Regions from separate parts of the Rahnella selenatireducens genome, predicted to be linked through region 2. Evidence: riboswitches for the same ligand, from Rfam matches in the RefSeq annotation. Region 2 holds a riboswitch; the other holds the start of a gene.

What was found. A riboswitch is a leader RNA that binds a small molecule or an ion and turns the genes downstream of it on or off. The one in region 2 is predicted to bind thiamine pyrophosphate.
Positions count from the first base shown of each region.
Region 1: another riboswitch for thiamine pyrophosphate. It lies ahead of thiM (hydroxyethylthiazole kinase); the one in region 2 lies ahead of thiC (phosphomethylpyrimidine synthase ThiC).

Region 1 covers NZ_JBKEZJ010000013.1:142,971-161,548, forward strand. Annotated here, with positions in the region: gene guaB (IMP dehydrogenase) at 1-118, shown strand, start outside; gene guaA (glutamine-hydrolyzing GMP synthase) at 225-1,802, shown strand; partial or broken gene ACLBVC_RS19735 (NAD(P)H-dependent oxidoreductase) at 1,895-2,671, opposite strand; gene ACLBVC_RS19740 (LysR family transcriptional regulator) at 2,757-3,650, shown strand; gene ACLBVC_RS19745 (DUF3313 domain-containing protein) at 3,725-4,387, opposite strand; gene ACLBVC_RS19750 (GNAT family N-acetyltransferase) at 4,527-4,961, opposite strand; gene ACLBVC_RS19755 (PAS domain-containing protein) at 5,147-5,467, shown strand; gene ACLBVC_RS19760 (hypothetical protein) at 5,738-5,893, shown strand; gene ACLBVC_RS19765 (RidA family protein) at 5,916-6,062, shown strand; TPP riboswitch at 6,116-6,217, shown strand; gene thiM (hydroxyethylthiazole kinase) at 6,252-7,061, shown strand; gene thiD (bifunctional hydroxymethylpyrimidine kinase/phosphomethylpyrimidine kinase) at 7,058-7,858, shown strand; gene ACLBVC_RS19780 (hypothetical protein) at 7,865-8,713, opposite strand; gene ACLBVC_RS19785 (hypothetical protein) at 8,927-9,133, shown strand; gene ACLBVC_RS19790 (hypothetical protein) at 9,173-9,547, shown strand; gene ACLBVC_RS19795 (hypothetical protein) at 9,599-9,772, shown strand; gene ACLBVC_RS19800 (GntR family transcriptional regulator) at 9,836-10,522, opposite strand; gene ACLBVC_RS19805 (helix-turn-helix domain-containing protein) at 10,613-11,440, opposite strand; gene ACLBVC_RS19810 (MFS transporter) at 11,712-13,121, shown strand; gene ACLBVC_RS19815 (glycoside hydrolase family 127 protein) at 13,148-15,124, shown strand; gene ACLBVC_RS19820 (MFS transporter) at 15,177-16,520, opposite strand; gene ACLBVC_RS19825 (MFS transporter) at 16,603-17,892, opposite strand; gene ACLBVC_RS19830 (Zn-dependent oxidoreductase) at 18,021-18,578, opposite strand, start outside.
Region 2 covers NZ_JBKEZJ010000032.1:754-13,478, forward strand. Annotated here, with positions in the region: gene thiH (2-iminoacetate synthase ThiH) at 1-697, opposite strand, end outside; gene ACLBVC_RS24390 (thiazole synthase) at 694-1,473, opposite strand; gene thiS (sulfur carrier protein ThiS) at 1,477-1,677, opposite strand; gene ACLBVC_RS24400 (HesA/MoeB/ThiF family protein) at 1,658-2,422, opposite strand; gene thiE (thiamine phosphate synthase) at 2,415-3,068, opposite strand; gene thiC (phosphomethylpyrimidine synthase ThiC) at 3,065-5,035, opposite strand; TPP riboswitch at 5,181-5,307, opposite strand; gene rsd (sigma D regulator) at 5,388-5,897, opposite strand; gene nudC (NAD(+) diphosphatase) at 5,996-6,781, shown strand; gene hemE (uroporphyrinogen decarboxylase) at 6,853-7,917, shown strand; gene nfi (deoxyribonuclease V) at 7,927-8,607, shown strand; gene ACLBVC_RS24435 (YjaG family protein) at 8,678-9,268, shown strand; gene hupA (nucleoid-associated protein HU-alpha) at 9,459-9,731, shown strand; gene ACLBVC_RS24445 (DUF1481 domain-containing protein) at 9,795-10,436, shown strand; gene purD (phosphoribosylamine--glycine ligase) at 10,521-11,810, opposite strand; gene purH (bifunctional phosphoribosylaminoimidazolecarboxamide formyltransferase/IMP cyclohydrolase) at 11,857-12,725, opposite strand, start outside.

The DNA.
Region 1 (18,578 bases), on a different contig from region 2:
CGACGACCTGCGCACCAAGGCTGAATTTGTTCGTATCAGCGGTGCGGGAATTCAGGAAAGCCACGTGCACGACGTGACGATTACCAAAGAGTCACCTAACTACCGCATGGGTTCTTAATCCCTTAAGACAGCGAGCAATTAGCTCGCTGTCTGCTTTTATTGCACTAAGAAAAATTTAACCTGTTGTTTTAACGCTTTTATTGCTTTCTGGAAAACGCCCCCTCATGAGCGAAAATATTCACAAGCACCGTATCCTGATCCTCGATTTCGGCTCCCAGTACACCCAACTTGTTGCACGCCGCGTGCGTGAACTCGGTGTCTATTGCGAACTCTGGGCCTGGGACGTAACCGAAGCCCAAATCCGCGAATTCAATCCGAACGGGATCATCCTGTCCGGCGGCCCGGAAAGTACCACCGAGCATGACAGCCCACGCGCCCCTGATTACGTCTTCGAGGCCGGTGTACCGGTTCTGGGCGTCTGCTACGGGATGCAAACCATGGCGATGCAGTTAGGCGGCCATGTTGAAGGCTCAAACGAGCGCGAATTTGGTTATGCGCAGGTTGAAGTTCAGACTGAAAGCGCGCTGATCCGCGACATTCAGGATGCCCTGAGCGAAAACAATAAACCGCTGCTCGACGTCTGGATGAGCCACGGCGATAAAGTCACTGCAATCCCTTCTGATTTCGTGACCGTTGCCAGCACCGAGACGTGCCCGTTTGCCATTATGGCCAACGAAGAAAAACGCTTCTACGGTGTGCAGTTCCACCCGGAAGTCACGCACACCCGTCAGGGCCTGCGTCTGCTCGAACGTTTCATCATGGACATCTGCGAGTGTGAAGCTCTGTGGACACCAGCGAAAATCATCGAAGACGCCGTTGAGCGCCTGCGCGTTCAGATTGGCGACGATCATGTGATACTCGGCCTGTCCGGCGGTGTTGACTCTTCCGTGACTGCCATGCTTCTGCACCGCGCCATCGGCGACCGTCTGACCTGCGTGTTCGTGGATAACGGCCTGCTGCGTCTTAACGAAGCGGATCAGGTTCTGGAAATGTTCGGCGACCGTTTCGGTCTGAACATCGTTCACGTTGCTGCGGAAGACCGTTTCCTGTCAGCGCTGGCCGGTGTTGATGAGCCGGAAGCAAAACGTAAAATTATCGGCCGCGTGTTCGTTGAAGTCTTCGACGAAGAAGCCTGTAAGCAGGATGAAGTGAAATGGCTGGCGCAGGGCACTATCTACCCTGACGTGATTGAATCCGCTGCTTCTGCAACCGGTAAAGCACACGTAATCAAATCGCACCATAACGTGGGTGGTCTGCCGAAAGAGATGAAACTGGGTCTGGTTGAGCCGCTGAAAGAGCTGTTCAAAGACGAAGTGCGCAAAATCGGTCTGGAACTCGGCCTGCCGTACGACATGCTTTACCGTCACCCGTTTCCGGGGCCGGGCTTAGGTGTTCGCGTACTGGGCGAAGTGAAGAAAGAGTACTGTGACCTGTTGCGTCGCGCCGATGCTATCTTCATCGAAGAACTGCACAAAGCCGACCTGTACAACAAAGTCAGCCAGGCGTTCACCGTCTTCCTGCCAGTCCGTTCCGTTGGCGTGATGGGCGATGGCCGTAAATACGACTGGGTAGTTTCACTGCGCGCAGTAGAAACCATCGACTTCATGACCGCGCACTGGGCGCATCTGCCGTACGATTTCCTCGGCCGCTGCTCCAACCGCATCATCAACGAAGTTAACGGCATTTCCCGCGTTGTTTATGACATCTCCGGTAAACCACCGGCGACGATTGAGTGGGAATAAATTTTAGAGAAATCTAGAATTTAGCGCTACAAAAACGCCAGCAGGATCGCAAGCTCTGCTGGCGTTTTTTTATGTCTGAAACTCTCAGAATTCTATTTCAGATGCGCCGCAAACCCGGTTTTCTCTGGCGTGATTTCAGCTTTAAGCGTCAGTGAAGGAATGTCATAGTCGCCGCCATTTTGCTGACGGAAGGCGATGGGTGTTATGGTTTCCAATGTATCCAGCCGGGTCGCCAGTTCATCGCAAAGCTGATGAAATCGTGGTTCATCCGTACGGCCAGTGCGGTAGAACACCAGCGGCGGGAGCACGGTAAATCCCGGATAATGCAGGATCCCGTGATGGATGGGGAACAGCAAATCGTCTAGGGATCCGTTGATACCGCGCGGGCTGTAATGCGGTTCTCAGCCTCCGGTCGTTACCATCAGCATGGCGCGTTTTCCTGACATATTCCCTTCACCGTAACGGTCGCCCCAGTGCGAATCCGAATGTTCGCCCACGCCGTATGCAAACCCGTAGGCGTAAACCCGTTCCACCCAGCCTTTCATGATGGCAGGCATGGAAAACCACCACAGTGGAAACTGGAAAATCACGGTATCGGCCCAACGCAGTTTTTCCTGCTCGGCGGTGATGTCCGGGCTTTGCGTTCCGTTTTTGAACGCCCGCTGTGAATCCTGAGAAGGATTGAAAGGCATGTCCGTCGAAGGCGATGTATTGTCAGCGGCGTCCAGCGGAGCTTTCCATTGCATGGCGTAGAGGTCGGAAACCTGTACGCTGTGATCGGCGGCCTCCAGGTGTTTTACGGCGAAATTTTTCAACGAACCGTTCAGGGATTTCGGTTCCGGATGGGCGTAGACGATTAAAATATTCATGGCGGACTCTCCGTTAAGTGATGAAAGCAGAGTAGGCCGCCGTCAGGTATAGTTAAAATGAATTTAAAATATACCAGGTATAGTTATGAATAATTTCGGCCGTCTGGATCTCAATTTATTGCTCACGCTGGATGTCCTGCTCGCGGAGCACAATGTCACGCGGGCGGCGCAGCGGCTGAACTTATCCCAGCCTTCAATCAGCGTTCAGCTGGCTAAATTGCGTGAGTTTTTTGACGATCCGCTACTGCTGCCAGGCCCGCGCGGCATGCGTCCGACAGCGCGGGCTGATGAGTTACGTCAACCTCTGCAACAGGCGCTGGCTGCTCTGGCGTCTGCGGTTTCTGCCGGTGACGTTTTCGATCCGACGAAGGCAGAGAATACCTGGAATCTGGGCGCGGCGGATTATGGCGAATCCACCATTGTATTGCCTGTGCTCCAGGCATTCCGCGCTGTTGCGCCCGGAACAAAACTGGCGATTTTTGAAACATCACCGGTGCGGATTATGCGGAAAATGGAGCGCGGAGAACTGGATTTGGCGTTTCATACGGGGGAAGCGGTGCTGAAGGATTTACACAGCACGTTATTGTTTTCCGAACGTTATGTGCTGGTCGGCAGGAGAGGACATCCGCAGCTGGCGAAGCCGGTCACTATGCCGGTGTTTTGCTCGCTTGAGCATGTGATCGTTTCGCCTGATGGTGGTGGATTTCAGGGCATCACCGACAGCGCGCTGGCAGAAGCCGGGTTATCACGGCGCGTGGTGCTTTCCGTGCCGCATTTCCTGTTTGTCATTCAGGTTCTGCTGACCACCGATTTAGTCGCCATGCTTCCCGAGCGTCTGGTGCGTGGAAACCCCGCGTTGCACCTTACCGAGCCGCCCGTGAAAGTTCCCGGTTTTGAGATGCACATGTACTGGCACGAACGCTCGCACCGCGACCCGGCGCATATCTGGTTACGGGAATTCATGAGCAGTGCGGTGTGAAGAAAGCGGCATAAACAAAATAAAAAAGGCAGCCCTTTGGCTGCCTTTCAAAAATGCTGACTAACGCGTCTGACTTAGTTTGACTGGAACAGTTTAGTGTCGTTTGCCAGACCATCGATCACGACTTTCAGATCGTTAGCGGTGACTTTCTGGGTGTCATTGGAAACCTGTTTGCCGAAGCCTTTACGTACAACTTTGAAGACAGGTTTGCCGGTGCTGGCGTCGATCAGCTCACCTTCGAAATACACTTCCGTATCGCGTGTACGGTGTCCGCTGGCGGTTTCAGCACTTGCGATGACCAGTGCAACCGGAATCACTTCATAGAACTGCAAACCTTCCGCCGAAGTATTCACGCCGGTGATCGCACCACGGAAAATCAGGGTGCGCGGGCCGGCATGGTCAGTCAGCTGCAAACGATCCGCCATCGCGGGTTTCAAACGGCTGTTTGCGTAATCCAGTACACCCTGCAACGTTTCTTTGCTGATTTGTGGCGTTGGCTTAGGTTCCGGATAGAACGTAATAGGCTCGTATTTCAGGTAAGAATAATTGGCTTTTTTGAATGAAGGATCAATCCAGCGCAGTACAGGATTACCTGATACGGTTTTTACTTCAGTCAGATTGGAATAGTCACCGAGGAAGCCTGAGAATTTTTCCTTTTGTGTGACATGGTTAGTACAACCCGCCAAAAACAGAGCACCCGTAATCAGTGCTGCCTGCATCAGTTTTGTTTTTTTCATTCTTACCCTCGAAAATGTTTACGGAAGACAAAGTATGTATAGCACTGCTGTGGAATTTAACCTTTTAACTACAAAGAAAAATTGATGTTCATCAGGAATGAAGAAAATTACACTTGCTTGCTAATAATTTATCTATTAATCATTTGCCAGGTGAATGAAATAAATAATATTCGCCCTTCGGACTGTCGCCGGTCGAAATAATTTTCCAGCCCTTTGATAAATAAAATTCGACAGAGTTTTTACTCTTAACTAAGCATTTCAGTGACCCCGTTCGGGTGAACGTTTTTTCACTGGCGTGCAACAACGCGCTGCCTGCGCCGGTGCCCTGATATTGCGGGTCAATGAACAGATTGTGCAGGAAGTTTTCCTGCGTAAAAATTGAGGCGAATCCGAGCAGATGCCCGTCACGTTCGGCGACCAGTATTGTTTCGCCAATCACGGCGCGGTCAAAATCTTCGAGCTGAAAAACGTCTTCCATCCACGTCCAGGTATGTTTGCGCGATGCCAGATACAGCGTACGCAAAAAAGGACGATCGGCTTCTTCGTATGGGCGGATGTTGAGTGCTGGTGGCAAAGAGTGAAATCCTTTGAAAATATGAGGGCAGAGTACGTTCACTTCACTGAGCCATACTGCCAGCGAGTTTACGGGAGTTCAATTTGGTTTGTTGTGCGGGGGTAAATAAATCAACAGCAAAATGATATTTCAACATTCGGTTGATATTGTGTTCGATTCAAATGCAATGCCGGATTACATCACTCATGCCCAAAATTCCACCAGAAGCCGCAGCCGAAGGAGCACTCGTTCTGAAAACGCTCTTCGCCTCCGTGGATACCCTCGCTGCGGCCCTCGGCAACAATACTGAAATCGTGGTTTATGACCCGACGAATCCGTCATCTTCCGTGCTGAAAATCACCAATGGTCACGTTTCCGGCCGCGTGGTGGAGGATTCCATGTTCAGCGGCCCGGACGGTGATTTAGGGTTCGCCGGTCTTCTCAACGCCCGGAATCCGGCTTTTCCATCCTCCGAACCGCTGGTTATTGCGGATTACACGACAGTGACCGCGAAGGGACAAAACTGAAAAGTGCCACGACGGTTTATCGCGACGAGGCGGGCATCGCATTTGCCAGCCTGTGTATCAACGTTGATCTCAGCGAAGCTGAAATTGCACATGCGGTGCTCGGGCGCCTGTTCAGACAGTATTCTTCAGAGAATATGCCACAAAATACCCAAACCGGTCTCGAGTCCATGATGGAAGAAATCATTGATTCTTCCCCGTCTCAGTCGGGGTGTGCGGGTAAACCGATGAATAAAAAAACTGGAAGCCGTAAGGGTTATGCAGGATCGCGGGATGTTTATCGTCAAAAGCGGCGATCTTTATTTTGTTTCCGGCGAAGTGCCGATTACAGCGGAAGGCAAAACGCGCGCCGGAATTGAAGCGCAGACTCATCTGGTGTTTTCGAAAATAGCCGGGTCGCTTAAAGAATATAACCTGACGAATCGATGATGCTGTTTCCGTCAATGTTTACCTGACCGATAAGAAAGATTTCAAAGCTTTTAACGAGGCGTATGTAAAACATTTCAACGCGCCATATCCTGCACGCACAACAGTTTGCGTGGAACTTCTGGTCGATGTTTTACTGGAAATTAACCTTATTGCGTCGGCGGCGAAATAACGCGCTGTACGAAAAATCCTGATTGACCTTCTCAGGCTCGCCACCAATAATGCTTCCTTGACTCGGGGTGCCGCTCTTGCAAAAGAACGGCTGAGATTTTACCCGTATTACCTGATCTGGATTATGCCAGCGTAGGGAAGTCAGGTATCTCTCCCGATACCGCCTTCTTTAGCGCCGGTGGGGAGAACTATGAACACCCGACCTTCCGTTTTTTCTGGTGCAACAGCCGCCGCTTCTTTACAACAACTTCGTGCCTCCGCGCCGCTGGTTCACTGTCTGACCAACGATGTGGTGCAGTCCTTTACGGCCAATGTTCTGCTAGCACTCGGCGCTTCACCGGCGATGGTGATTGACCCAGCCGAAGCCGCGCAGTTCAGTGCAGTAGCTGATGCCTTGCTGATTAACGTCGGCACGCTGACCCGTCCTCATGCCGATGCGATGCTGGCGGCGATTCAGGCAGCGAATCAGGCCGGAAAACCCTGGGTGCTGGACCCGGTTGCTGTTGGAGGCCTGAACTGGCGCACTGAGTTTTGCCTCGAACTCATCAAACTCACGCCCGCGGCTATTCGCGGAAACGCCTCCGAAATCCGTGCGCTCACCGGACTGAGTGCATCCGGACGTGGCGTAGACAGCGGCGATGATTCCTTTTCTGCATTGCCCGCCGCACAAAAGCTGGCGCGGGAAACCGGCTCTGTGGTGGCTGTCACCGGTGAAACCGATTACGTCACCGACGGTGAACGCAGCTGGTCGGTTCCCGGCGGACATCCGCTGATGACCCGCATCGTCGGCACCGGCTGCTCCTTATCTGCGGTTGTTACGGCATTTGCCGCATTGCCCGGCAAACGTCTGGATAACGTTGCTGCGGCATGTCGAGTAATGTCGTGTGCCGGTGAGCGCGCCTGCGCCGTGGTGAAAGGGCCGGGCAGCTTTACGCCGGAGTTTCTTGATAACCTGTATTTAATGCGCGAAGAGTGGCTGAACGGGGAAAACATCGGATGAAAAGAATCAATGCCCTGACCATAGCAGGTACTGACCCGAGCGGCGGTGCGGGGATCCAGGCAGATCTGAAAACCTTCTCGGCGCTTGGCGCGTATGGCACGAGCGTAATCACTGCGCTGGTGGCGCAAAACACCCGTGGCGTGCAGTCTGTTTACAACATTGAGCCGGATTTCGTGGCCGCACAGCTGGATTCCGTACTCAGCGACGTGCGGATTGACAGCACTAAAATCGGCATGCTGGCGAACAGCCAGATTGTTGAAGCGGTCGCCGAAAGGCTTAAGTATTATCAGCCGCCTTTTGTGGTGCTTGATACCGTTATGCTGGCAAAAAGTGGCGATCCGCTGCTGTTACCGGAGGCCGTTGATGCCGTGCGCCGTCTGCTTATTCCGCAGGTTTCAATTATTACCCCCAATCTGCCGGAAGCCGCTGCGTTACTGGAATGCCCGGTAGCGGTGAATGAGTCAGAAATGCGTGAACAGGGCGAAGCGTTACTGGCGATGGGATGTGAAGCTGTGCTGATCAAAGGCGGTCATCTGAGTGATGAAGAAAGCCCGGACTGGCTGTTTTTGGCAGATTCACGTGAGCGTTTTACCGCGCCGCGGGTGAATACCCGACATACGCACGGCACCGGCTGTACGTTGTCGGCAGCGCTGGCGGCATTGCGTCCGCGTCACAATAATTGGGCAGATACCGTGCGGGGAGCCAAAGACTATCTGCAACAGGCGCTGATGCAGGCCGACTCACTGGAAGTCGGCCACGGCATCGGGCCGGTGCATCATTTTCACCGCTGGTGGTAAAACTTATCAGGCGCGGCGCTGAGTTTCGCTCAGCGCCTCTTCTGCCTGGTAATACATCGTCAGCGCCTGTTGCAGATGCACGGCGTCAAACGGGTTCAGCGGGTAGAACTTATCTTCTTTGCGCGGACGAAACATCACACGGATTTTATTCGATGAAACCTGTTCAAAAAGGTAACTGGCAATATCCTGATTTTCCTCATCCTTCCACGAAAGCAAAAGCGCCGCGTGCTCACCGGTACGACGCCCGATAAAATGCTCGTGCAGCCACAATCCTTCGCATTCACCGTCTTTTTGCAGCTTCTTGCCGCTGAACCACGTGGATCCCGCCAGCATCAGCAGCGACTGTGGCGTGATTTCTTCACGCAGCTTGCGCCACAGCGGCTGATTATTCTCCATCTGCCAGCAGGCCATGCCGAGATAATCATTCAGCTCACGCCAGTCGCTTTCCAGCTGCTCTTTCAGCTCAGGTTCCTGAATATGCATAAACTGTTGCAGACCGGTGGCCTGTTCACCCAGCTTGTTGTAAGCAATTACGGTCATGGTACGGGGCTTGCGGCGGAACGTAATCCACAACAGAAATTTGGGAATGCGGAAGGTAATGGCCTGAATGGTCAGTTTGTAACGATTGCCGCGTGACATGACAATTCCGTTAGACGTCCCGCGTTTGTCCTGATAATTCCTCACCAGTACCACACTGTTCTGGCCCATCCAGCCTGTGACGTAATGCTCTTTTTCGCTTTCAGCCACGTCCAGATCGCGCACGACCTGGCTGATTTTCTCGACATCGAGCTGAGACAGGGACAGCGACTGATCTGCGCTGTAATAGCTTTTTTTCAGGGGGGCTGTAGCAGGCATAAAAGTATCCACGATATTGATGTGGTTTACAGCTTACACCAAGTTGTCATACAAATTTTGGGGCTACCCCGCAAAACGGGCATTTTTTTCGGGTTACGTTAGCCCTGATAACGAAATTTCCCGAGGCGTCTCGTAAAAACGTGCATGCTGCATTGTGATTCATTTTGCCGGGATTATTCTGTCGCTCATTGAAATCAGGGAACGATAAACAGAATGAAATATTTAACGTTACATGAAACGGTAATTAACGAGACGGTTCTCATCATGAATGCGGTCTTTGATAAATTAAAAACCCCGCTTATTATCAGACGTATTTGTCGCAGTGATATTATCTGGCAGCAGCGCAAGGCCCGACGTAATTTACTGCAACCGAAAAAGAATCCGCTTAACTGGAAATGGTTATTCAATGAATACCGTTAAAACAAACCTGCTGAGTCTGGGGTTGAGCAAACCGCTTACGTGTTTTGTCTTAAAAATCCGCCACAGGAGCGGGCGGCTTTCTTATTGAAATCCTGCCGGTTTGCAGAGAATGATCTTGAAATCAATGCGCTGGAGAATTTTTACCGTAAAACGCCTGAGCATCCATTAAAAAGAAAAATGTTGTTTTTTAGCCTGTGTATTACGGTCACCTATGCCAACTCTCTTGATGGAAATAAATTACTGGTGAAAGAAAATACACGATTTATTATTAAAGATGTTGTCAATAAAGTCGTAATGCGCTTTTATATGTCAGAAGCACCTTTAACCAAAGTGGCAGGTAAGATGGAATGTGAGTCAAATTACTTTCTGTTAGACGAGTATATGAAGTCAAAATTAAATAATAGAACGCTTTAATTTAATTCCAATAAATATCAATTTTCACAGTCTGAATATAAGGAAAAGTGTTTGGGTAAATCCGTTCAGTTAACCCCACGCCAGATTGAGCTGGTCGATATGCTCGTTGGGTATTTGAGATATTGCGAAGAAAAGTATTCTGACTTCGATGAAGAGGGGCTCGGCGCATTTGGTCCGCCGGAAGCCTTCTACCATCCGCCTAAAGGCTGGACTAAACTTCCCTGAAACGCGTTGGGCCCCGCGCGCTGGCATTGCGCTAAAACGCGGGGAAAACTTTTTTTGCCCTATCTATTCCGCATCAAACCAGTCGCTGTTTTGCTCAGCAATCGGCGTAATGGTGGAAATCATTTCCTGCAAATGAATGCGGATGGCTTTTTCGGCGGCGTCCGGATCGTGCGCTTTCAGTCCGTCAAAAATGGCGTAATGCTGCGCGATGAGATTTTCCGGCGGCGATACCTTGCTGAGCGTCAGAAACCGCACGCGATCCATCGTGGCTTTGATGTGCTCGACGGTTTCCCACGCCAGCCGGCAGTCAATAATCTGCGCGATGGTGCGATGAAATTCATCGTCGAGTAACAGGAATTCCTGCGTTTGCTGGCTTTTTGCCGCCAGCGTCTGCCGTTCAAGATTGTGCTCAAGCAGCGCGAGATCTTTATCCGTCGCGACCATGGCAGCGCGGCGGACGACGGCGGTTTCAACGGCTTCACGAATAAAACGGCCGTCGGCCACCCGTTTGGAAGAAATTTTCATCACGTAAGTGCCGCGCTGTGGCAGAACCTGTACCAGCCCGGCTTCGGCGAGTTTGATAAAGGCTTCGCGAACCGGCTGGCGGGAAACATTAAAACGCGTGGAAATTTCTTTCTCCGACAGGAACGCCCCCGGTGCGATGGCACAGGTGACAATGTCCTGACGCAAAGTGCGATAAATCTGCTGATTTACCGGCACATTACTGAGAAATTCAAAGGAGTCTGTCATGGGCTCAATTTGTCTTCAGAATCGTGAGAAGATAATACTAACATGAGTTTTCTCAGGATTTTGAGATTGTTAGCGCAAGGTTTTATCAAATTATTGGGAATTAATATGCTCGCGGCAATAGAGTTTTTTGTAGGCCGCCGGTGTGATACCCAGCAATTTGCGGAAAATCCGGCGAAAATAGGCCACGTCGTTAAAACCGGTCTTTCGCGCAACATCCGCAACATTGCCGGTATTGCTCAGCAGTAGTTTTTCCGCCACCGCCACCCGTTGTTTATGCAACGCATCCGTCAGCGTCATCTGAAACGTCATGCGGAAAACCCGGCCGAGATAATCAGCATTGCAGTGCAATCTGTTTGCCAGCTCAGAGGCACTGAGTGGCAGATGGTATTGCGTGGTAATCAGTTCACGCGCCTTATAGGCCAGCGCGACACCCGGCCCGCCGGGCTCCACATTTTCAGGCCAGACGCGGGAGACCTCTTGCAATAATAAAACCAGAAACAATGACAGAGAATTTCCACCGCGTTCCTGCTCATATAAAAATAATCTGAACAGGGTTAACACGGTTTCCGTATCCCTGATTTTGCAGTGTTGTGGAATATTCAGCTGTAAAGAGGGATTATTTTGCTGTGATTGAATTAATGTCGTTTTTTCCACAATGTCAAAATGCAGCCAATAGAATTTTAACTCAGGATCAAACGTCGTCACGCCTTTATGTTCCCGGCCGGGAAATAACAGTAAACTTTCCCCTTCGCGTAAGTCAAAACGGGTATTTTCTTCATGTAAGGAAAGCGTACCGCGCACAACATAAATGAGTTCATGTGAACTGAGCTTTCGGGTCGGATGTGTACCCACTCCACGGGAAATAAATAAGCCACCGTTTTGCACGTTAACCGGGTAATTTACGGAAAATGAAAGCATTTCAGGCACTCATCTGGCAGTTGAAGCCTAACATTAGCACAGCGGTCGTGGTCTGCCAGCGGGCAGGAATGAGCTTTTGATCTGCTTCACAGATTCCATTCATCAGTCGGAATTGTCCCGTTTAACTACTTTATCCTCCTCTTGTTGGCGTAAGAGCCCTGTGCCAGATTTACGGCGTACCTTATTTATCGCCGGGCTGATATTACAACTCAGTCTTATTTAATACGTTTCTGAAGCTTATAAATAACGATATAAAAGCGAGGAAAATAAAATGCCAACCGATTCTATAAATACCGGTTCATCGCCGGTAAGGGGCACTGACGTCATTGTGTCTGCAAACGCCAAACTTTCGGTCAGTGAGAAAATTGGTTACGGATTAGGAGATGCCGGAGGGACGATAATTACGTGCCTGATCACCAGTTTTTTAACCTTTTTTTATACCGACGTTTTCGGTTTGACGCCTGCGATTGTCGGCACGTTGTTTATTTCACTGCGTGTTATTGATGCAATTTCCGATCCGCTGATGGGCATTCTGGCCGACCGGACACAAAGTCGCTGGGGCCGTTTTCGCCCGTGGCAGTTGTGGATTGCGCTGCCTATCGGCGTAGTCGGTTTTCTCACGTTCACCGTGCCAGGGTGGAGCGGTGACGCCAAAATTGCCTACGCATTTTTCACTTATTTCCTGCTGTCCATTTCTTACACCGCGATCAACGTGCCGTATTGCGCGCTGATTAACACCATGACCACGGATCATCGCGAGGTGATGTCCTGTCAGTCCTGGCGCTTTGTCTTGTGCGGCGTCGCCGGTTTTCTGGTGTCGGTCGGATTGCCGTGGCTGGTACAGGTACTGGGAAAAGGTAACGCTGCGGCGGGTTATCAGCAGGGCGTCGGTTTGCTTTGCGTGATCGCAGTCGGGATGTTCCTGTGGTGCTTTTTTGCCGTGCGGGAGCGCCTGCCGCTGGCACTGCTCGGGCAGTTCAGCGTCCGTGAGCACATTCGCGGAATGCTGAGAAATGATCAGCTTTTGCTGGTATTGCTGATGTCTTTCCTGCTGATCAACGTGTTTAACCTGCGCGGCGGCGGTTATATGTATTTCATCACGTACGTGCTGAGAGGCGGTGCGGGTTACGCCTCGATGTTCTTCGGCATGGTGACGCTGGCGTCGATTCTCGGGGCGGTGATCGTCAATCAGCTGACAAAATTTATCGACAGCGTGCGTCTCTACATGCTGACTAATCTGGTGCTGGCGGTGTTTTCGCTGCTGTTATGGTTCGTACCGGTGGGCGAACAGTGGCAGACGCTCTGGCTGGGCATTATTTTTGTCCATTGCGTCATTCTGGGCTTTACGCTGCCGCTGCACTTTTCACTGATGGCGTTCGCCGATGACTACGGCCACTGGAAAAACGGCATCCGTTCTTCCGGCATGAACTTCGCCTTTAACCTTTTCTTCATCAAACTCGCGTGGGCATCCAGCGCCGGGATTATCAGCCTGGTCTTCGTGCTGGTTTCTTATCAGGCCGGAGCAGATCACCAGACCGCAGCCTCGCTCCGCGGGATCACACTTCTCGAAAGCCTGCTGCCTGCGGCGATGCATCTGCTGCTGGCGGGCACCCTGATTTTCTGCAAGCTCAACAACACATTACTGACGCGCATGTCGCGTGAGCTGGCGGCCAAAATTTAACTGACGATAACGATTCAGGAGGTTGTATGTCTTTTTCTCCGGTTGATTCTTTAGAAGTGCCTTTGCACAAGGTGAATATTTCCGATGCATTCTGGCTGGAATACCAGCGTCTGGTGAAAGATGTGGTTGTGCCGTATCAGTGGAAAGCGCTGAACGATGAAGTGGCGGATGCGGAGCCGAGCCACGCCATTGAGAACTTCCGTATCGCGGCCGGACAGAGCGACGGCGAATTTTACGGGATGGTTTTTCAGGACAGCGATGTCGCCAAATGGCTGGAAGCGGTGGGGTATTTGCTGGCGAAAACGCCGGATCCGGAGCTGGAAGAAACTGCTGACCGCGTCATCGAACTGGTTGGTGCCGTCCAGCATCCGGATGGTTATCTGAATACCTATTTCACGGTCAAAGAGCCGCAGCAGCGATGGACAAATCTGGCGGAATGCCATGAGCTATATTGCGCCGGACATCTGATCGAGGCGGGTGTCGCTTACGCGCAGGCCACCGGAAAAACGCGTTTGCTGGAAATTGTCTGTAAGCTCGCCGACCATATTGGTGACGTTTTCGGGCCGGGTGATAAGCAATTACACGGTTATCCCGGTCATCCGGAAATTGAGCTGGCGCTGATGCGTTTATATGAAGAAACCGGCGAAACGCGCTATCTCGAACTCACGCGTTATTTCGTCGAACAGCGCGGTACGCAGCCGCATTTCTACGATATTGAGTATGAAAAACGCGGTAAAACGTCTCACTGGAATACCTACGGTCCGGCCTGGATGGTGAAGGATAAAGCCTACAGTCAGGCACATTTGCCGGTCGCGTTGCAGACTACGGCTATCGGGCACGCGGTGCGGTTTGTGTATTTATACGCTGGTGTCGCGCATCTGGCGCGGCTGAGTCAGGATCAGGAAAAACGCGAAGTATGCCAGCGGTTATGGGAAAACATGACGCAGCGGCAGATGTATATCACCGGTTCTATCGGTTCGCAAAGCAGTGGCGAGGCTTTTTCGTCGGATTATGATTTGCCCAACGATACGGCCTATACCGAAACCTGCGCGTCGATTGGCCTGATGATGTTTGCCAACCGCATGTTGCAGCTCGAGGCCGACAGCCGTTACGGCGATGTCATGGAACGCGCTCTGTACAATACGGTGCTTGCCGGCATGGCGCTCGACGGCAAACATTTTTTCTACGTCAATCCGCTGGAAGTCCATCCGAAAAGCATTTCCTTCAACCATATTTATGACCATGTAAAACCGGTCCGTCAGCGCTGGTTTGGCTGCGCCTGTTGCCCGCCTAACATCGCGCGGCTTCTGGCGTCTCTCGGTCACTATATTTATACCCAGCGGCCGGACGGTGTGGACATTAATCTCTATATCGGCAGCGATGTCGAAGCCACGATTGGCGGTAAGCCGCTGCGCCTCAGGCAATCCGGCGGTTATCCCTGGGCTGAAAATGTGCTGATTGAAGTAGACACCGGAGAGCCTCTCAAAGCCACGCTGGCGCTGCGTTTACCCGACTGGTGTGCCAGCCCACAGGTGACGCTTAACGGCAAACCGCTGGACGTCGCCGCCCGGACATCGCGCGGATATCTGCGTCTGACGCAGGAATGGCAAAAAGGGGATCGCATTGAGATGACGTTACCGATGCCGGTAACGCGCGTGAAAGGCAATGCGCTGCTGCGGCATGTCGCCGGGAAAGTCGCGATACAGCGTGGGCCGCTGGTTTACTGCCTCGAACAGGCCGACAACGGCAGCGAACTGCATAACATCCGTTTGCCGCAAAATGCGCCATTTCGCCTGATTGCGGGTAATGGGTTGTTCGCCGGGAAAACGCTTTTACAAACGCAGGGCGAGCGGTGCACGTCAAACCATGCTGAGCAGCAACCGCTTTATCGCTTCAATCCATCCGTTGAAGAGGCCGTGCCGCAGACCATGACGTTTGTGCCGTACTTTACCTGGGCAAACCGTGGGGAAGGTGAAATGCGTGTGTGGGTTGATGAGGTATAACCCGTCACCCTTCGGGCTGCCGTGACGGGCAGCCCGAAGGGGCCGTGCGGGATTACTGTTTCCAGCTGTGGTATTCGCTCTTTCTTCTGCCCGGCGCGGTTTCCGGCAGCAGGGCAAGGCCGATCACTGAGACCACGCCGAGAACAATCATGTATATCGCCAGCCCGTGATAATCGCCGCCGGTCATTTGCAGGATTTTTACCGCCACCAGCCCGAGAATCCCGCTGCCGATGAGTGAACCGATTTGCCAGATTAACGCAATGCCACTGCAACGGATCCGCGTCGGGAACAGCTCAGGAAAATACGAGGCCTGCGGCGCATAACACATGCTGTGGCCGAAAGTCAGCGCGAGGATCATCGCAATTTGCGTGATCCAGAACGTGTCCATTTTCAGTGCCAGAAAGAAGGGAATAATTCCTAGCGCCAGCAACACCGCACCGGCCATATACACCGGCTTGCGGCCAATTTGGTCGGAGAGTTTACCCATCATCGGGATGGCGAATATCTCCAGAATGACGGCCACAATCATGGTTTGCAGCAGAATGCTTTCGCTCAGGTGATTGGCCTTACCGAATGCCAGCACAATCACCGTGAACATGGCGAATGCGCAGGCTTCGATCAGTTTGGCACACACGCCTTTGGCGATGATCCCCGGATACAATCTGATGACTTCCACGACCGGTCGCGATTCCACCGCTTTGGTTTTACGGATTTCAGCAAACACCGGTGATTCATCAATCCGCAGACGGATGAACAGCCCGACGATCACCAGCAGCAGGCTGAGCAGGAAGGGAATACGCCAGCCCCAGTCGAGCATTTGTACGGCAGATAACTGCGATGTCAGCAGCGCAAATAAAGCCGACGGCAGAAGAAAGCCCAGCGGCGCGCCGATTTGTACCCAGCTGGCAAAAAAGCCCCGGCGTTCCGGCGGCGAATATTCGGCGGTCATCAGTACGGCGCCTGCCTGTTCTCCGCCCACGCCAAACCCCTGCAATACGCGGATTAAAATCAGCAGAACCGGCGCCCAGAACCCGATTTTTTCGTAAGTCGGCAGCAGGCCGATGCAGAAGGTTCCCAAACCGACAATCAGAATGGTGATCACCAGCGCTTTTTTGCGTCCGACTTTGTCACCGATATGGCCGAAAACAATACCGCCCAACGGACGGGCAAGAAACCCGACGGCGTACGTGGCGAAAGCGGCCAACGTGCTGATCAGCGGGTCGTGGCTGGGGAAAAACAGCTGACCGAAAAACAGAACGGCCGCCGTGCCGTAGGCAAAAAAGTCGTAATATTCGGCAGCGGTGCCGATAGCGGAAGCGCCTGCGACGCGTCTTAATAATCCACGCTGTTCTTTTTCGGCGGCTTCAGAGAGAGGCTGCGATGAAATCTGTGTCATGGTGAAATGCTCCGGATATACAGCAACTGTGTTGGCAAAATGCCGCGCCTTTTAGCCGGGCGCGGCATTTTCATTCAGAACTTCAGCCGTGGGATAATTTAGTGGCCGGTGAATGCTTTGGGGCTTTAATCACAAAGAACACCAGAATCGCGCCGAGGGCTGCAACGCCGCCTGCGAGAATAAAGGCGCTGTCGAAATGACCGGTGTTTTGCACAATAAAGCCTGTTACGACCGGCCCGACGATGCCAGATACGCTACCGACCAGATGGATAAAGCCGCTGGTGCCGCCAACGCGGGATTTATGCACGACGTCCTGAATAATCGCCCAGTAAATTGCGCCGGTGGTATACAGGAAGAAAATAGAAACAGACATCAGTACCACGGCCGGAACTACACTGGTGACGATACCGGCCAGTGCGACGCAAATAGCGGCGGCAGACAGGCTGAAGACAAGAATAATTTTGCGCGACAGCAGTAAGCGGCCGGTAATATTGAAAATTTTATCGGAGATATAACCGCCCAGCGCCAGACCGACGAATCCGACAATCCACGGAATAACAGTAGTCAGGCTCATTTCTTTAATATTCAGCCCGTGTGCCTGAACCAGATAAGACGGGAACCAGCTGAGGAAGAAGAACAAAATATAGTTGTAGCAGAAGAAGGCGAACGCCGTGACCAGAATAATAGGCTGACGTAAATAATATCCCAGACCATGCGCGGCGTGCGCCAGGTCGTCTTCTTCACTGATATTCTCATTCTTCATCTCATCAACTAAACGTAATTCTTCCGGCGAGACGCGTTTACTTTTCAGCGGATTATCCGCCACGGTAAAGAACCAGATTGCCATCCACACAATCCCGATAGCGGCAATCACCATAAAGGCCGGACGCCAGCCAAAAGACAGCGCCAGATAGCCGACGATCGGCCCGGCAACGGCGCCGCCCAGAGGCGAACCGGCGCTGAGAAGCCCCATTGCGGTGGCGGCCTTTTTCTTCGGGAACCAACCGTTAATCATCTTATTGGCGGAAGCGCATATCGGGCCTTCGGCCATGCCGAATAATACCCGCAATATCAGCATGGAATAAAAGCCGGTGGCGATGGCAGTCATTCCGCAAAATACAGACCACAGCCCGACGGCTAATCCCATCACGACCGTTGGCCCGAATTTATCGACGGCCAGGCCGCCGATGAAATTGAATATGGCGTAACCAAAGAAAAAACTGCCGAATATTATCCCGAACTGCTCAGGATTAATGGTCAGTTCTTTTTCTATCATCGGTACCGTAATAGACAGCGCTACACGGTCGAGATAGTTGATCATGTAAACCATGAACAGCAGGAATACGATGATCCAGCGTAGGTTCTTAAACATAGGTAAGGTGCTCCACTTGGTGTCGTTTTAATAGTGTTGCGTTCTTTGTAGGTAGAATATGAGGTACGGTTTGCGGGAAGATTTAAAAATCCTCCCGCGGTTTCAAACAATTAAAATAAAAACGGTCTTCAGAACGTCAGCAGAACTTTGCAGCAGGAGCGCTGATCTTTTTCAAACAGCGTCAGTGCGGCTTCCACATCTCCGGCGGGCATCCAGTGCGTCACCAGTTTTTCAGGCGTGATTTTTCCCTGTTCCATCCATTCAATCACCTGCGGGAAACGGTGACTGTTCAGGCGCGAAGAGAACAGCGAAATTTCTTTGCTGGTAATACTTTGCTGCGTGATGGTGCTCGGCTCGCCAGAGAAGCCCATCATGCCGATACGCGCGGCCGGTGAAGCCAGCAATATGGCTTCCTGCAAGATCGCCGGATGGCAGGCAGAATCAACGATTATCGTCGGGCGCACGCCCTCAGCGGACAACACATCAGCCACGCTGCGTGCGCTGTTATTGATGGTCCAGTCGGCGCCGCTGTCGAGTGCCATATGCAGACGTTCTTCAATGCGATCGGTGACGATCACGTTCTGAACACCGTACACGCCTTTCAGCACCTGGACCACTGTCAGCCCCATCGGGCCTGCGCCATACACCAGCGCGGTATCCTGCGGTGTCGGTTTCAAAAAGGCTGT
Region 2 (12,725 bases):
GCCAGTTTCCTGAAAGCCCGAACAACGCTCCGAGCCCGATCTTATCGATTCCCGCACGTCCCAGCCGGTCAGGGGTTTCCAGCCGCCAGAAGAAATCCTGTTTTTGCCCGCGCAGATGATGCAGCGCATACGTCGGCGCGTGATAGGTTTCCTGATAGACCAGAACGCCGTCCAGCCCCAGCGTTTTTAACTCGGCGTATTCTTCCTGCGGCAGCGGCTGCACTTCAATCATCAGTGAATCAAAATGACTGCGGATAGCAGGGAAATGCCGGCGGAAATAATCCATACCGACTTTCCCTTTGTGTTCGCCCGTAACCAGCAGCAGATGTTTGAAGCCCAGAGCATTCAGTGCCTGACATTCAGCACGGATTTCCGCTTCATTCAGCGTTTTGCGTTTGATCTTATTGCTCATCGAGAAGCCGCAATAAGTGCATTCGTTGGCGCAAAGGTTGGAGAGATAAAGAGGCGCAAAGAAATTCACGGTATTGCCGAAACGCTGGCGCGTGAGTTGTTGCGCGCGCTGCGCCATTTCTTCGAGATAGGGCAACGCAGCCGGAGAAATCAGTGCCATAAAATCATCACGGTCGATTTTGTTCCTGCTTAGCGCCCGTTCGACATCGCTGGTGGTTTTGCTGTTAATTCGCAGGGAAATATCGTCCCAGTCAAGCGTAGACCAGACATCGGTAAAGTTGCTCATAAGGTTGCCTGCGGGGAAGTCAGAAATCCGGTCAACGGGCTGGATGCGCTGGCGTGCCGCTGGCGTCCGCCTAATCCGCTTTGGCGGGCCAGGACGCCCGCTTCAACGGCCAGACGGAATGCCGTCGCCATGGAAACCGGATCGCGCGCAACGGCAATTGCCGTATTCACCAGCACAGCGTCGGCACCCATTTCCAGCGCCTCAGCGGCCTGACTGGGTGCGCCGATCCCGGCATCCACGACAACGGGCACCCGCGCTTGTTCGATAATAATTTGCAGAAACTCGCGGGTTTGCAGCCCCTGATTTGAGCCAATCGGTGCACCGAGCGGCATTACTGCCGCGCATCCTGCTTCTTCGAGACGTTTGCACAGCACCGGATCTGCGCTGCAATAAGGCAAAACGACAAATCCTTGCTTCACCAATATCTCTGCGGCTTTCAGGGTTTCGATGGCATCGGGCAGCAGGTATTTCATGTCCGGATGGATTTCCAGTTTTACCCAGTGCGTGCCCAAAGCTTCGCGTGCCAGTTGGGCGGCAAACACCGCTTCTTCTGCCGTTTTTGCCCCTGACGTATTGGGCAACAGGCGCACGCCAAGTTGCTGCAAAGGTGAAAGGATATCATCGCCGCCGCGCCGAAGATCGACGCGTTTCATCGCCATCGTCACCAGCTGAGAACCGGATGCCGCCAGCGATTGCTGCATCACAGATGCGTTAGCGAATTTTCCTGTCCCGGTGAGAAGGTGTGAGGTAAACGTAGTATCAGCAATTTTTAACATGTTTCATCCTCCGGCAATGGCCTGAAAGAGCAATACCTGATCGCCATCGTCCAGCAAGTGGACAGTCCAGTTATCACGTGGAATTATGACCTGATTGACCGCAAGCGCACTGCCCGACGGGTTCAGGTCCAGCAGGTTGAGCAGGGTAAACAGCGTCAGCGGCTCGGCGAAATGGTGAGGTTCATCATTGACATGAATGTTCACGATGGCCTCCGCAAACCGAACAGGCAGATGAACGGGTGAGTTGCAGGGAACGCCAGTTTTGTGTTTTTCCGTCGAACAGCCGCAGCTTTCCGCTAAGAGAACTCGGCAAACCCGCCAGTATTTTCAGTGTTTCCAGCGCCTGCAGCGTGCCGATGGTGCCGACGACCGGCCCGAGAACGCCGGATGTCCGGCAGTTGCGTTGTACGGTTTCCTGATCCGGATATAAACAGGCATAGCAGCCATGAAGATAGGGCGCTTCGATGACCAGAAGCTGGCCGCTGAATCCGACCGCGCTACCGCTGATCAAGGTTTTGCCCATATCCACGCAGGCTTTGTTTACCGCGTGGCGGGTTTCCATATTGTCGCTGCAATCTAAAATGATATCGGCATTGCCAACGGCTAGAAGCAGCGTATCTCCTGCGAGCCGTTCCGTAATAGTAACGGCTTCACAAAGTGGATTCAGGCGCAGCAGCTCGCGTTTCGCCAGGCTGGCTTTCGGCTGATCAAGATCGGTGGTGCGGTAAAGGATTTGCCGCTGAAGATTGGTAATGTGCAATGTGTCGTCATCAGCCAGAAACAACGTCCCGACGCCCGCCGCTGCCAGATAAAGCGCCGCCGGTGAACCCAGCCCGCCGAGCCCCACAATCAGCACTTTGGCCACCAGTAATTTTTCCTGCGCCTGCGGACCAAATTCTTCCAGCATCAGTTGACGGCTGTAGCGCATAAAGGCGGCGTCGTTAAGCATCTTCCGGAACCTTGCTGGCGCATAAGGCCAGCAATTCTGCGGTGACTGCGCGCCAGTCCGCGGCCTGCGTTATGGCGCTGACGACGGCAATACTGCCGACGCCGCAGTCCAGAACCGACGGCGCGCGGCCAATACTGATCCCGCCGATGGCGACTGTCGGGAAGCTGCCGTTCAGCTGCGTAATGTGTCGGGCTAATTCCGACAAACCCTGCGGTGCTGACGGCATATCTTTGGTCTGCGTCGGGAAAATATGGCCGAGTGCGATGTAAGACGGATTGACCGCCACGGCGCGCGCCAGTTCCTCATCGTCATGCGTCGATATGCCCAGACGTAAACCGGCATCAAGAATGGCCTGCAAATCGGCGGTATCCAGGTCTTCCTGGCCCAGATGCACGCCGTACGCCTGATGTTTTACTGCCAGACGCCAGTAATCGTTGATGAACAGCCGTGCGTCAAATTTTCGCCCCAGTGCAATAGCGTGGATAATGGCGGGTTCGACTTCTTCATCGGGTAAGTCCTTCACCCGCAGTTGCAGCGTTTTAACGCCCGCATCCAGCAGACGGGCAATCCATTCGACAGAATCAACCACCGGATATAACCCCAGATGGAAAGGAACGGACGGGAATGTTTTAACGGGCTGATTCATTTACTGATCTCCGGAGTGGAATGGCTGGCAGGGTGATAAAGCTCGCTGCCGCGCGAACGGAATTCCGCAGACATTTGCGCCATGCCGGATTCCACGAGTTCGATGGGCTGGGCTTTGGCTTCCAGCGCAGCGGCGTAATCGCGAACTTCCTGAGTAATTTTCATCGAGCAGAATTTCGGCCCGCACATTGAGCAGAAGTGTGCGACTTTTCCGGATTCCTGCGGGAGTGTTTCGTCGTGATAAGCGCGGGCTGTGGCTGGATCGAGCGCGAGGTTAAACTGATCCTCCCAGCGGAATTCGAACCGCGCTTTAGACATGGCGTTATCACGGATTTGTGCGCCGGGATGGCCTTTTGCTAAATCTGCGGCGTGCGCCGCAATTTTGTAGGTAATCAAACCCTGCTTAACGTCTTCTTTGTTCGGCAGGCCAAGATGCTCTTTTGGCGTGACATAGCACAGCATCGCGCAGCCGAACCAGCCAATCATTGCAGCACCAATGCCGGACGTGAAGTGGTCATAACCGGGCGCAATGTCGGTTGTCAGCGGCCCGAGCGTATAGAACGGCGCTTCGTGGCAATGTTCGAGTTCTTCCGTCATATTGCGGCGGATCATCTGCATCGGCACATGCCCCGGCCCTTCGATCATCACCTGCACGTCATATTCCCAGGCGATTTTCGTCAGTTCGCCCAGCGTGTGCAATTCTGCAAACTGCGCTTCGTCATTGGCGTCCTGAATCGAGCCGGGACGCAGGCCGTCACCGAGAGAAAGCGCGACATCGTAGGCGGCGCAGATTTCGCAAATCTCACGAAAATGCTCGTAGAGGAAACTCTCGCGATGATGCGACAGGCACCATTTCGCCATGATCGAGCCACCGCGTGAGACAATACCGGTCAGGCGTTTGGCGGTCATCGGCACGTAACGCAACAACACGCCTGCATGAATGGTGAAGTAATCCACGCCTTGTTCCGCCTGCTCCAGCAGGGTGTCGCGGAACATTTCCCAGTTCAGGTCCTCGGCAATGCCGTTCACTTTCTCCAGAGCCTGATAAATCGGAACTGTGCCAATCGGAACCGGGCTGTTACGCAGGATCCATTCGCGGGTTTCGTGGATATAGCGGCCGGTGGAGAGATCCATAACGGTATCCGCGCCCCACCGCGTTGACCATACCAGCTTTTCAACTTCTTCTTCGATAGAGGACGTCACCGCTGAGTTACCGATATTGGCGTTCACCTTCACCAGAAAATTGCGGCCAATGATCATCGGTTCGGATTCCGGATGATTGATGTTGGCGGGGATAATCGCGCGACCGGCGGCCACTTCCTGACGAACAAATTCGGCTGTGATATTCGCGGGCAGGTGCGCCCCGAAGCTTTCACCGGGATGTTGCTGGCGCAGGACTTCTCCGCGGATCCGCTCACGCCCCATGTTTTCGCGAATAGCGATGAATTCCATCTCAGGGGTAATCATGCCCCGGCGCGCATAATGCAGTTGTGTGACATTTTTACCTGCAATGGCTTTTCGCGGGCGCGGAAGATGTTCGAAGCGTAAATGATCCAGCCCTTCGTCGGCCAGGCGCTGCTGAGTAAAACCGGAGCTGACTTGCGGAAGTTCTTCGGTATCAGCGCGTCCGGTTATCCAGCGGGCACGCAATTTTTCAAGACCGGTATGCACGTCGATGGTCGCAGACGGATCGCCATACGGTCCGGCGGTGTCATAAACCGGAATCGCTTCGTTTTCTTCAAACTGCGGGTTGTCTTTTCCGCCGCCAACCAGCGTCGGGCTGAGCTGGATTTCACGCATAGGGACACGGATACCGATACCGGCATCGTTGCCCTGAAGATAGATACGTCGGGAATTGGGGAAGGCTTCGCCCTGCAGGCTATCGATAAATGACTGTGCCTGTGCGCGTTGTTCACGGCGTTTAGCGGGCTTTTTTTCGGATGTAACGGGTTTCTGGGTACTCGACATAGCAAATTCCTTGTGTTGTTTTCACGGCAAAAAGCGTGACAGAACGTAATGGAAAATTGCTTGTCTGGAGGTTTACGGCAGGAGTAAAAATGGGCGGTTGAACGCTGGCGGCCGTTTGCAGGCTGATGCCAAATCGCGCTAAACGCATAACATTACTCTTGTTCCCTTCGCGGGTACTAACCCGATCAGGTTCCGCGGATCCCGAATTAACGGTCTCAGCCTGGCATTATCTCCGCGAGGAAATTTTGCACGAGGCACTCCGACAAGAAGCCTCAATATAGGAGGCCGTTTTAAAAACTACAACCCTGAGCAGGGTTTTTATTGTGGCAACGTGTTGTGCAGGAGTAACACGTTACGCGGGTCTGGCAAGATGCTCTTCGTTTGCAGAAGGCAATTCTTTGCGACTTTCCGGATCAAAGGCCAGAATGATCAGTTGATCTTCAAGCTGAAAACGCGCATCCAATGCTTCACCCACATCGGATAATGCATAATGAAATGCGAAAGCATTGTCATCATCAATATCATTTTCGGTGTAACTGTCATGGAAAGCCATGATAGCTTCAGTATTGAGCTCAAGTGCAGGGTATATTTTCGCAGCCTGTAATTTTATCTCTGCACCTTCCACTTCATCGATGACCCGTTGATAAAGGTGGAAATGACCGGCAGAAAGGTAATCCACCAGGTTATGGCAAAAGTTGTCCAACGCTTTTTCATTCAGCGGTGTATGTTTTTCTTTATTGGGTTTCAGGCCGACCAGTGTGCAGTAAGACACCAGCAGTTCTTTACGCGCGTGCAGCCATTGATCCACTAACTCATTACTGCCACCAACGCGTTGGGTCAGTCTTTCCAGACGATTTAGCATGGTTGACTCCGTGAGCGAGAAAAAAGTAACCAAAAGTTACTAATATGTAAATATCCACCCCAGATTGTCAGTCTCGTCGAGGTTATGCAACAACAATTATGGAATTACAGATCACAGAAGAACATACCGGCTGGTGGGTCATCAGCTTTGAGGGCAAGCTGTGGCTACCCGAAGGTGAACTGCCGAATGGCAGCGCTGCGCAATTTTCTCTCACGGGCAAAATCGGGCGTCAGATTGGTGAATGGCAGGGCGAGCCGGTGTGGATGGTGCGTCAGGCGATGCACAATCACATGGTGTCCGCGCGGCAGATGCTCGATCAGGATCGCGGGCTATTCCAGCTGGTCGGGCGCGGTGTGCAGCTGTCGGAATTTTACCGTTCGCACAAATTTTGCGGCTACTGTGGGCACGAGATGCACGTCAGTAAAACAGAATGGGCCGCGCTGTGCGGGCATTGCCGTGAACGCTATTACCCACAAATTGCGCCCTGCATCATTGTCGCAATCCGCCGCGGTGATGAGATTTTGCTGGCGCAGCATGTCCGTCACCGTAATGGCATCCACACGGTACTGGCCGGTTTCGTTGAAGTCGGGGAAACCCTTGAAGAAACCGTGGCACGCGAAGTTATGGAAGAGAGCAATATTCGCGTGAAGAACGTCCGGTACGTCAGTTCTCAGCCCTGGCCGTTCCCGAATTCGCTGATGATGGCGTTTATGGCCGACTATGACAGCGGTGACATCGTGCATGATCCGAAAGAGCTGCTCAACGCAGGCTGGTATCGTTTTGATCAGCTGCCACAGTTGCCGCCGCCGGGGACCATCGCCCGCAGGCTGATTGAAGATACAGTTGCGCTGTGCCGCGCAGAAAGCGATGAAGACGACGTGTAGCAGGAGTGTTGCATGTTAGAATGCCGCCAGATTATTTTCGGGCGAACCGAATATTGAAGGAAAAAGACAGAATGAATGAGTTGAAAAATGACCGCTACCTGCGCGCCCTGTTACGCCAGCCTGTGGATATCACACCGGTCTGGATGATGCGTCAGGCAGGCCGTTATTTGCCAGAGTACAAAGAAACCCGCGCTGTAGCCGGTGATTTTATGTCGCTTTGCAAGAATGCGGAGCTGGCCTGTGAAGTGACCCTCCAGCCACTGCGTCGCTACCCGCTGGATGCCGCGATTCTGTTCTCTGACATCCTGACCATTCCTGATGCCATGGGGCTGGGATTGTATTTCGAAGCCGGTGAAGGCCCTCGTTTTTCTTCCCCGCTAACTTGCCGTGCTGATGTGGAAAAACTCCCCGTTCCCGATCCGGAAATGGAACTGGGATACGTCATGAACGCGGTTCGTACTATCCGTAAAAACCTCAAAGGTGAAGTACCGCTTATCGGTTTTTCCGGCAGCCCGTGGACACTGGCGACATATATGGTGGAAGGTGGCAGCAGCAAGGCCTTCACAAAAATCAAAAAGATGATGTATGCCGATCCGCAGACTTTGCACCTTTTGCTCGATAAAGTGGCTGACAGCGTCATTCTCTACCTCAATGCTCAAATAAAAGCGGGCGCGCAGTCTGTCATGATTTTTGACACCTGGGGCGGCGTGCTTACACCTCGCGATTACCGCGAGTTTTCCCTGAACTACATGCATAAAATTGTCGATGGCCTGATCCGTGAAAACGAAGGTCGCCGCGTGCCGGTGACGTTGTTCACCAAAGGCGGCGGACAATGGCTGGAAGCGATGGCGGCAACCGGTTGTGACGCACTGGGCCTCGACTGGACAACAGATATTGCCGAAGCCCGTCGTCGCGTGGGCGACAAAGTGGCGATTCAGGGCAACATGGATCCTTCCATGCTCTATGCTTCTCCGGTACGTATTGAACAGGAAGTGGAAACCATTCTGGCAGGTTTTGGTAAAGGCAACGGTCATGTGTTTAACCTGGGCCACGGTATTCACCTGGATGTTCCACCAGAAAATGCGGGGGCGTTTGTGGAAGCAGTACATAGCCTGTCCCGGCAATATCACGAGTAAATCCGGCGTATGATTGATACCCGCGCATTACGTGAACAACAACGGATCCTTGCAGATCAAATTGAACTGCAGGATCTCCCTGATTTCAGTACACCAGCGCTGATCGCGGGTGTGGATGTCGGTTTCGAACAGGGTGGTGAAGTGACGCGCGCCGCGGTTGCGGTTCTGCGTTATCCGTCGCTTGAGCTGGTGGAATACCAGATAGCCCGGATTCCAACCGTCATGCCTTATATTCCTGGCTTCCTTTCTTTCCGGGAGTTACCGGCGCTGTTGCAGGCCTGGAAGCAAATCAGTGCGCGACCCGATCTGGTGCTGGTTGACGGGCAGGGTATTGCGCATCCGCGCCGTCTGGGCGTCGCCAGCCATTTTGGACTGATGATCGACGTGCCAACGATTGGCGTAGCCAAGAGCCGCTTGTGTGGCAAATTTCTGCCACTCGGGGAAGAGCAACACAGCAAGCAGGCGCTGTATGAAGGCGATGAGCAGATTGGCTGGGTCTGGCGCAGCAAACTGCGCTGTAATCCGCTGTTTATCTCGCCGGGCAATCGCATCAGCATGGAATCGTCACTTTACTGGGTTGAACGCTGCATGCGGCAATATCGTTTGCCAGAGCCAACCCGCTGGGCGGATGCTGTGGCATCAAACCGGGCAGCGTTTCAACGCTGGCAACGGTTGAGTGATGATCTTTAGGAATCAAGGAATAGGGATATTGATTTATTTCAGGTAAACTCCCGCGCAGAAAAGTTAACGAGATCAACTCATGTTACGTAATCCAATTCATTTACGTCTGGAAAAGCTGGAAAGCTGGCAACACGTGACGTTTATGGCGAGCTTGTGTGAACGTATGTACCCGAACTATCAGGCTTTTTGCCTGGAAACCGGGTTCGGCGAGGCACAGCTTTACCGCCGTATCCTGGATTTAATCTGGGAAACGCTGGTGGTAAAAGACGCCAAGGTCAATTTTGACTCACAGCTCGAAAAACTGGAGGAAGCCGTGCCTTCTTCCGATGATTACGACATTTATGGTGTTTACCCGGCCATCGATGCGTGTATCGCATTAGGCGAACTGATTCATTCACGTCTGAGCGGCGAAACGTTGTCTCATGCGGTTGCCGTGAGTGAGACATCAATTCGTACTGTTGCGATGTTGGAAATGACTCAGGCCGGTAAAGAAATGACCGATGAAGAGCTGAAAATCATTCCTGCTGTTGAAGAAGAATGGGACATCCAATGGGAGATTTTTCGCCTGTTGGCTGACTGTGAAGAGCGTGACCTGGAATTAATAAAAGGGTTACGTTCTGACCTGCGTGAAGCCGCTGTCAGTAACATTGGCATAAATTTAGCGCAATAAGGCTAGAAAACGTGATTTAACGCCTGATTTGTCGTGCCTTAAGGCTTCACATCCGCACCCTGTCTGGTCTACATTTGGGGTGCGTAAAAAAAGTGGCTATCGGTGCGTGTATGCAGGAGGGTGCTGTCAATCGGCATATCCGTCGCACTCGATGCTTTGCAAACGATAAACACACTGTAAAGGATAACTTATGAACAAGACTCAACTGATTGATGTAATTGCTGACAAAGCTGATCTTTCCAAAGCACAAGCCAAAGTTGCTCTTGAATCTACTCTGTCTGCTATTACCGAGTCTCTGAAAGAAGGTGATGCTGTACAATTGGTTGGTTTCGGGACTTTCAAGGTAAATCATCGTAACGAGCGTACTGGTCGTAACCCACAGACTGGTAAAGAAATCAAAATCGCAGCTGCAAACGTACCTGCGTTCGTTTCTGGTAAAGCTCTGAAAGACGCTGTTAAGTAATTGCTTGCAGTGAAAAGAATAAGCGGAGGGGCCTGTAAGCCCCTTCAGTTTATCACCCCCAGACTGGTGGCAGGTTTACTGGTTCTCGGTCTGGTGGGTTGCAGTTCTAAAAACTCCTCTGAATTATTCTTTGCCAGCGGGTATGTTGCCGATCAGGGTATCAACCGGCTCTGGCGCGAAGACAACGCACAAAACCAACCTCAAACTATTCTCAACGTATACAGCCCCTATTTTGGCGGCGATACGGTCATTACCCGTTATGAATTCCAGCAGGGACAATTGCACCTGATTAAAGAAACGCATGCGACGCAAACTGATTTAGGTGTGATGCTGCGTTTTGACGATAGCGGGCATGTCAGCTTTATGCAGCGGCAGCTTCCTGAGCGCCGGGAAAAATTATCGTCAGATGATATCGAGCGCTATAAATATGAAGCGACAAAAATCCTCGATCTGAGTAATGCGCTGCGCGTGGGCAATGTCCGGCTGGTGCAGGCTAACTGGCGGCAGGGTCTGATCACGACTTGTGCAGGCGAACAGGTGACGCCAAAGCTGACCGTCCGTTCGCAGGTCTGGCTGGCTAAACGCGCCAGTCGCAGTAACGACAATCTCGGCCTTGCCTGGCTGACCGCACCGGAAGGCAACGAATTGCTACTGGTCGCAAATGAAGATTTCTGTAAGTGGGAACCTAAAGAGTCAGATCTCTGATCCCGCTTGCTAACATATATAAAGGAAAGGCACGCCGAAGCGTGCCTTTTTGATCGTCAGGTTCTGATCGTCAGATGAACGCGATTACTGATTGCGTTCGCGGTCAATGGCCCGATAGCCGATATCCTTGCGGCAGAAGCTGCCTTCCCAATGAATATCTTTCGCTAAATCATAAGCACGTTGCTGAGCGGCTTCGACAGTTTTACCCAGCGCCGTCACACAGAGTACGCGTCCGCCATTTGTCACCACGCGTTCATCTTGCAAACGGGTTCCGGCCTGGAAGACTTTGCCGTCCGGGACTTCTTCCAGCGGTAAACCGTGGATCACATCATCGGTTTTGTAATCGGCAGGATAACCGCCGGCGGCAATCACAACGCCCAATGAGGGACGCGGATCCCACTCAGACGTTTTCTCGCCCAGACGGCCTTCCGCACCGGCCAGACAAAGATCGACCAGATCCGAGCGCAGACGCAACATGATCGGCTGAGTTTCCGGATCTCCGAAGCGGCAGTTAAATTCGATCACTTTCGGCTGGCCGTCTGCGGAAATCATCAAACCCGCATACAGGAAACCGGTGTAAGTATTGTTCTCAGCCGCCATGCCGTGCACGGTTGGCCAGATAACCTGATCCATAACACGCTGATGAATTTCATCCGTCACAACCGGTGCCGGAGAATAAGCGCCCATACCGCCGGTGTTCGGGCCGCTGTCGCCATCGCCAACACGTTTGTGATCCTGGCTGGTTGCCATCGGCAGAACGTTCGTGCCGTCAACCATTACGATGAAGCTCGCCTCTTCGCCATCCAGGAATTCTTCGATAACGATACGGTGGCCAGCGTCGCCAAACGCATTTCCTGCCAGCATATCGTGGACTGCATCTTCTGCTTCTTTCAATGTCATCGCCACGATGACACCTTTGCCCGCAGCCAGTCCGTCAGCTTTAATGACGATCGGCGCGCCTTTGCTGCGCAGATAAGCCAGTGCCGGTTCGATTTCGGTGAAGTTCTGGTAATCCGCGCTTGGGATATTGTGGCGAGCGAGGAAATCCTTGGTGAAAGCTTTTGAGCCTTCCAGCTGCGCCGCTTCCTGCGTCGGGCCAAAAATTTTCAGACCCGCAGCGCGGAATGCGTCGACCACACCAATCACCAGCGGGGCTTCCGGGCCGACAATCGTCAGGCCAATATCATTGCTTTTGGCGAACGCCAACAGACCAGCGATATCCGTTGCGGCGATATCGACATTCTCCAGCAGAGGTTCCAGTGCGGTACCGGCGTTTCCGGGGGCGACAAAAACTTTGTCCGCCAGAGGAGATTGCGATGCCTTCCATGCCAGTGCATGTTCACGCCCGCCGTTACCGATAATTAAAATATTCATTCGAGGACTCCGGGTGAGCGGGCGCATCGCACCCGCTAAAAGAAAATTAATGACGGAAATGGCGCATGTCGGTGAACAGCATTGCGATACCGTGTTCGTTTGCGGCCGCGATAACTTCGTCATCACGGATTGAACCGCCAGGCTGAATCACACAGGTAATACCTACCGCCGCAGCGGCATCAATGCCATCGCGGAACGGGAAAAAGGCATCGGATGCCATCACGGAACCAGCGACTTCCAGACCTTCATCAGCGGCTTTAATCCCCGCGATTTTTGCAGAATAAACGCGGCTCATCTGGCCTGCGCCAATACCGATAGTCATTTTGTCGCGTGCATAAACGATAGCGTTCGATTTAACGAACTTGGCGACTTTCCAGCAGAACAGTGCATCCGTCAGTTCCTGCTCCGTTGGCTGGCGCTGAGAAACAACGCGCAGGTCACCGCCATCAACCATGCCCAAATCACGATCCTGAACCAACAGGCCGCCATTGACACGTTTGAAGTCCAGCGCTTTCTGGCGCCCTTGCCATTGGCCGCAAGTCAGAACGCGGACGTTTTGTTTTGCCGCAGTCAGGGCCAGCGCTTCAGGGCTGACTGACGGGGCGATGATCACTTCCACAAACTGGCGGCTGATAATTGCTTTCGCGGTTTCAGCATCAAGCTCGCGGTTGAAGGCAATAATGCCGCCGAAGGCAGAAGTCGGGTCCGTCTGATAAGCACGTTCGTAAGCAGCCAAAATGTTGTCGCCGATGGCAACGCCGCAAGGGTTCGCGTGTTTAACGATGACGCAAGCTGGCTCTGCAAATTCCTTCACACATTCCAGTGCCGCATCGGTATCTGCAATATTGTTATAGGAAAGGGCTTTGCCTTGAAGTTGGGTCGAAGTAGCAACGGAAGCTTCGCTGACGCTTTCTT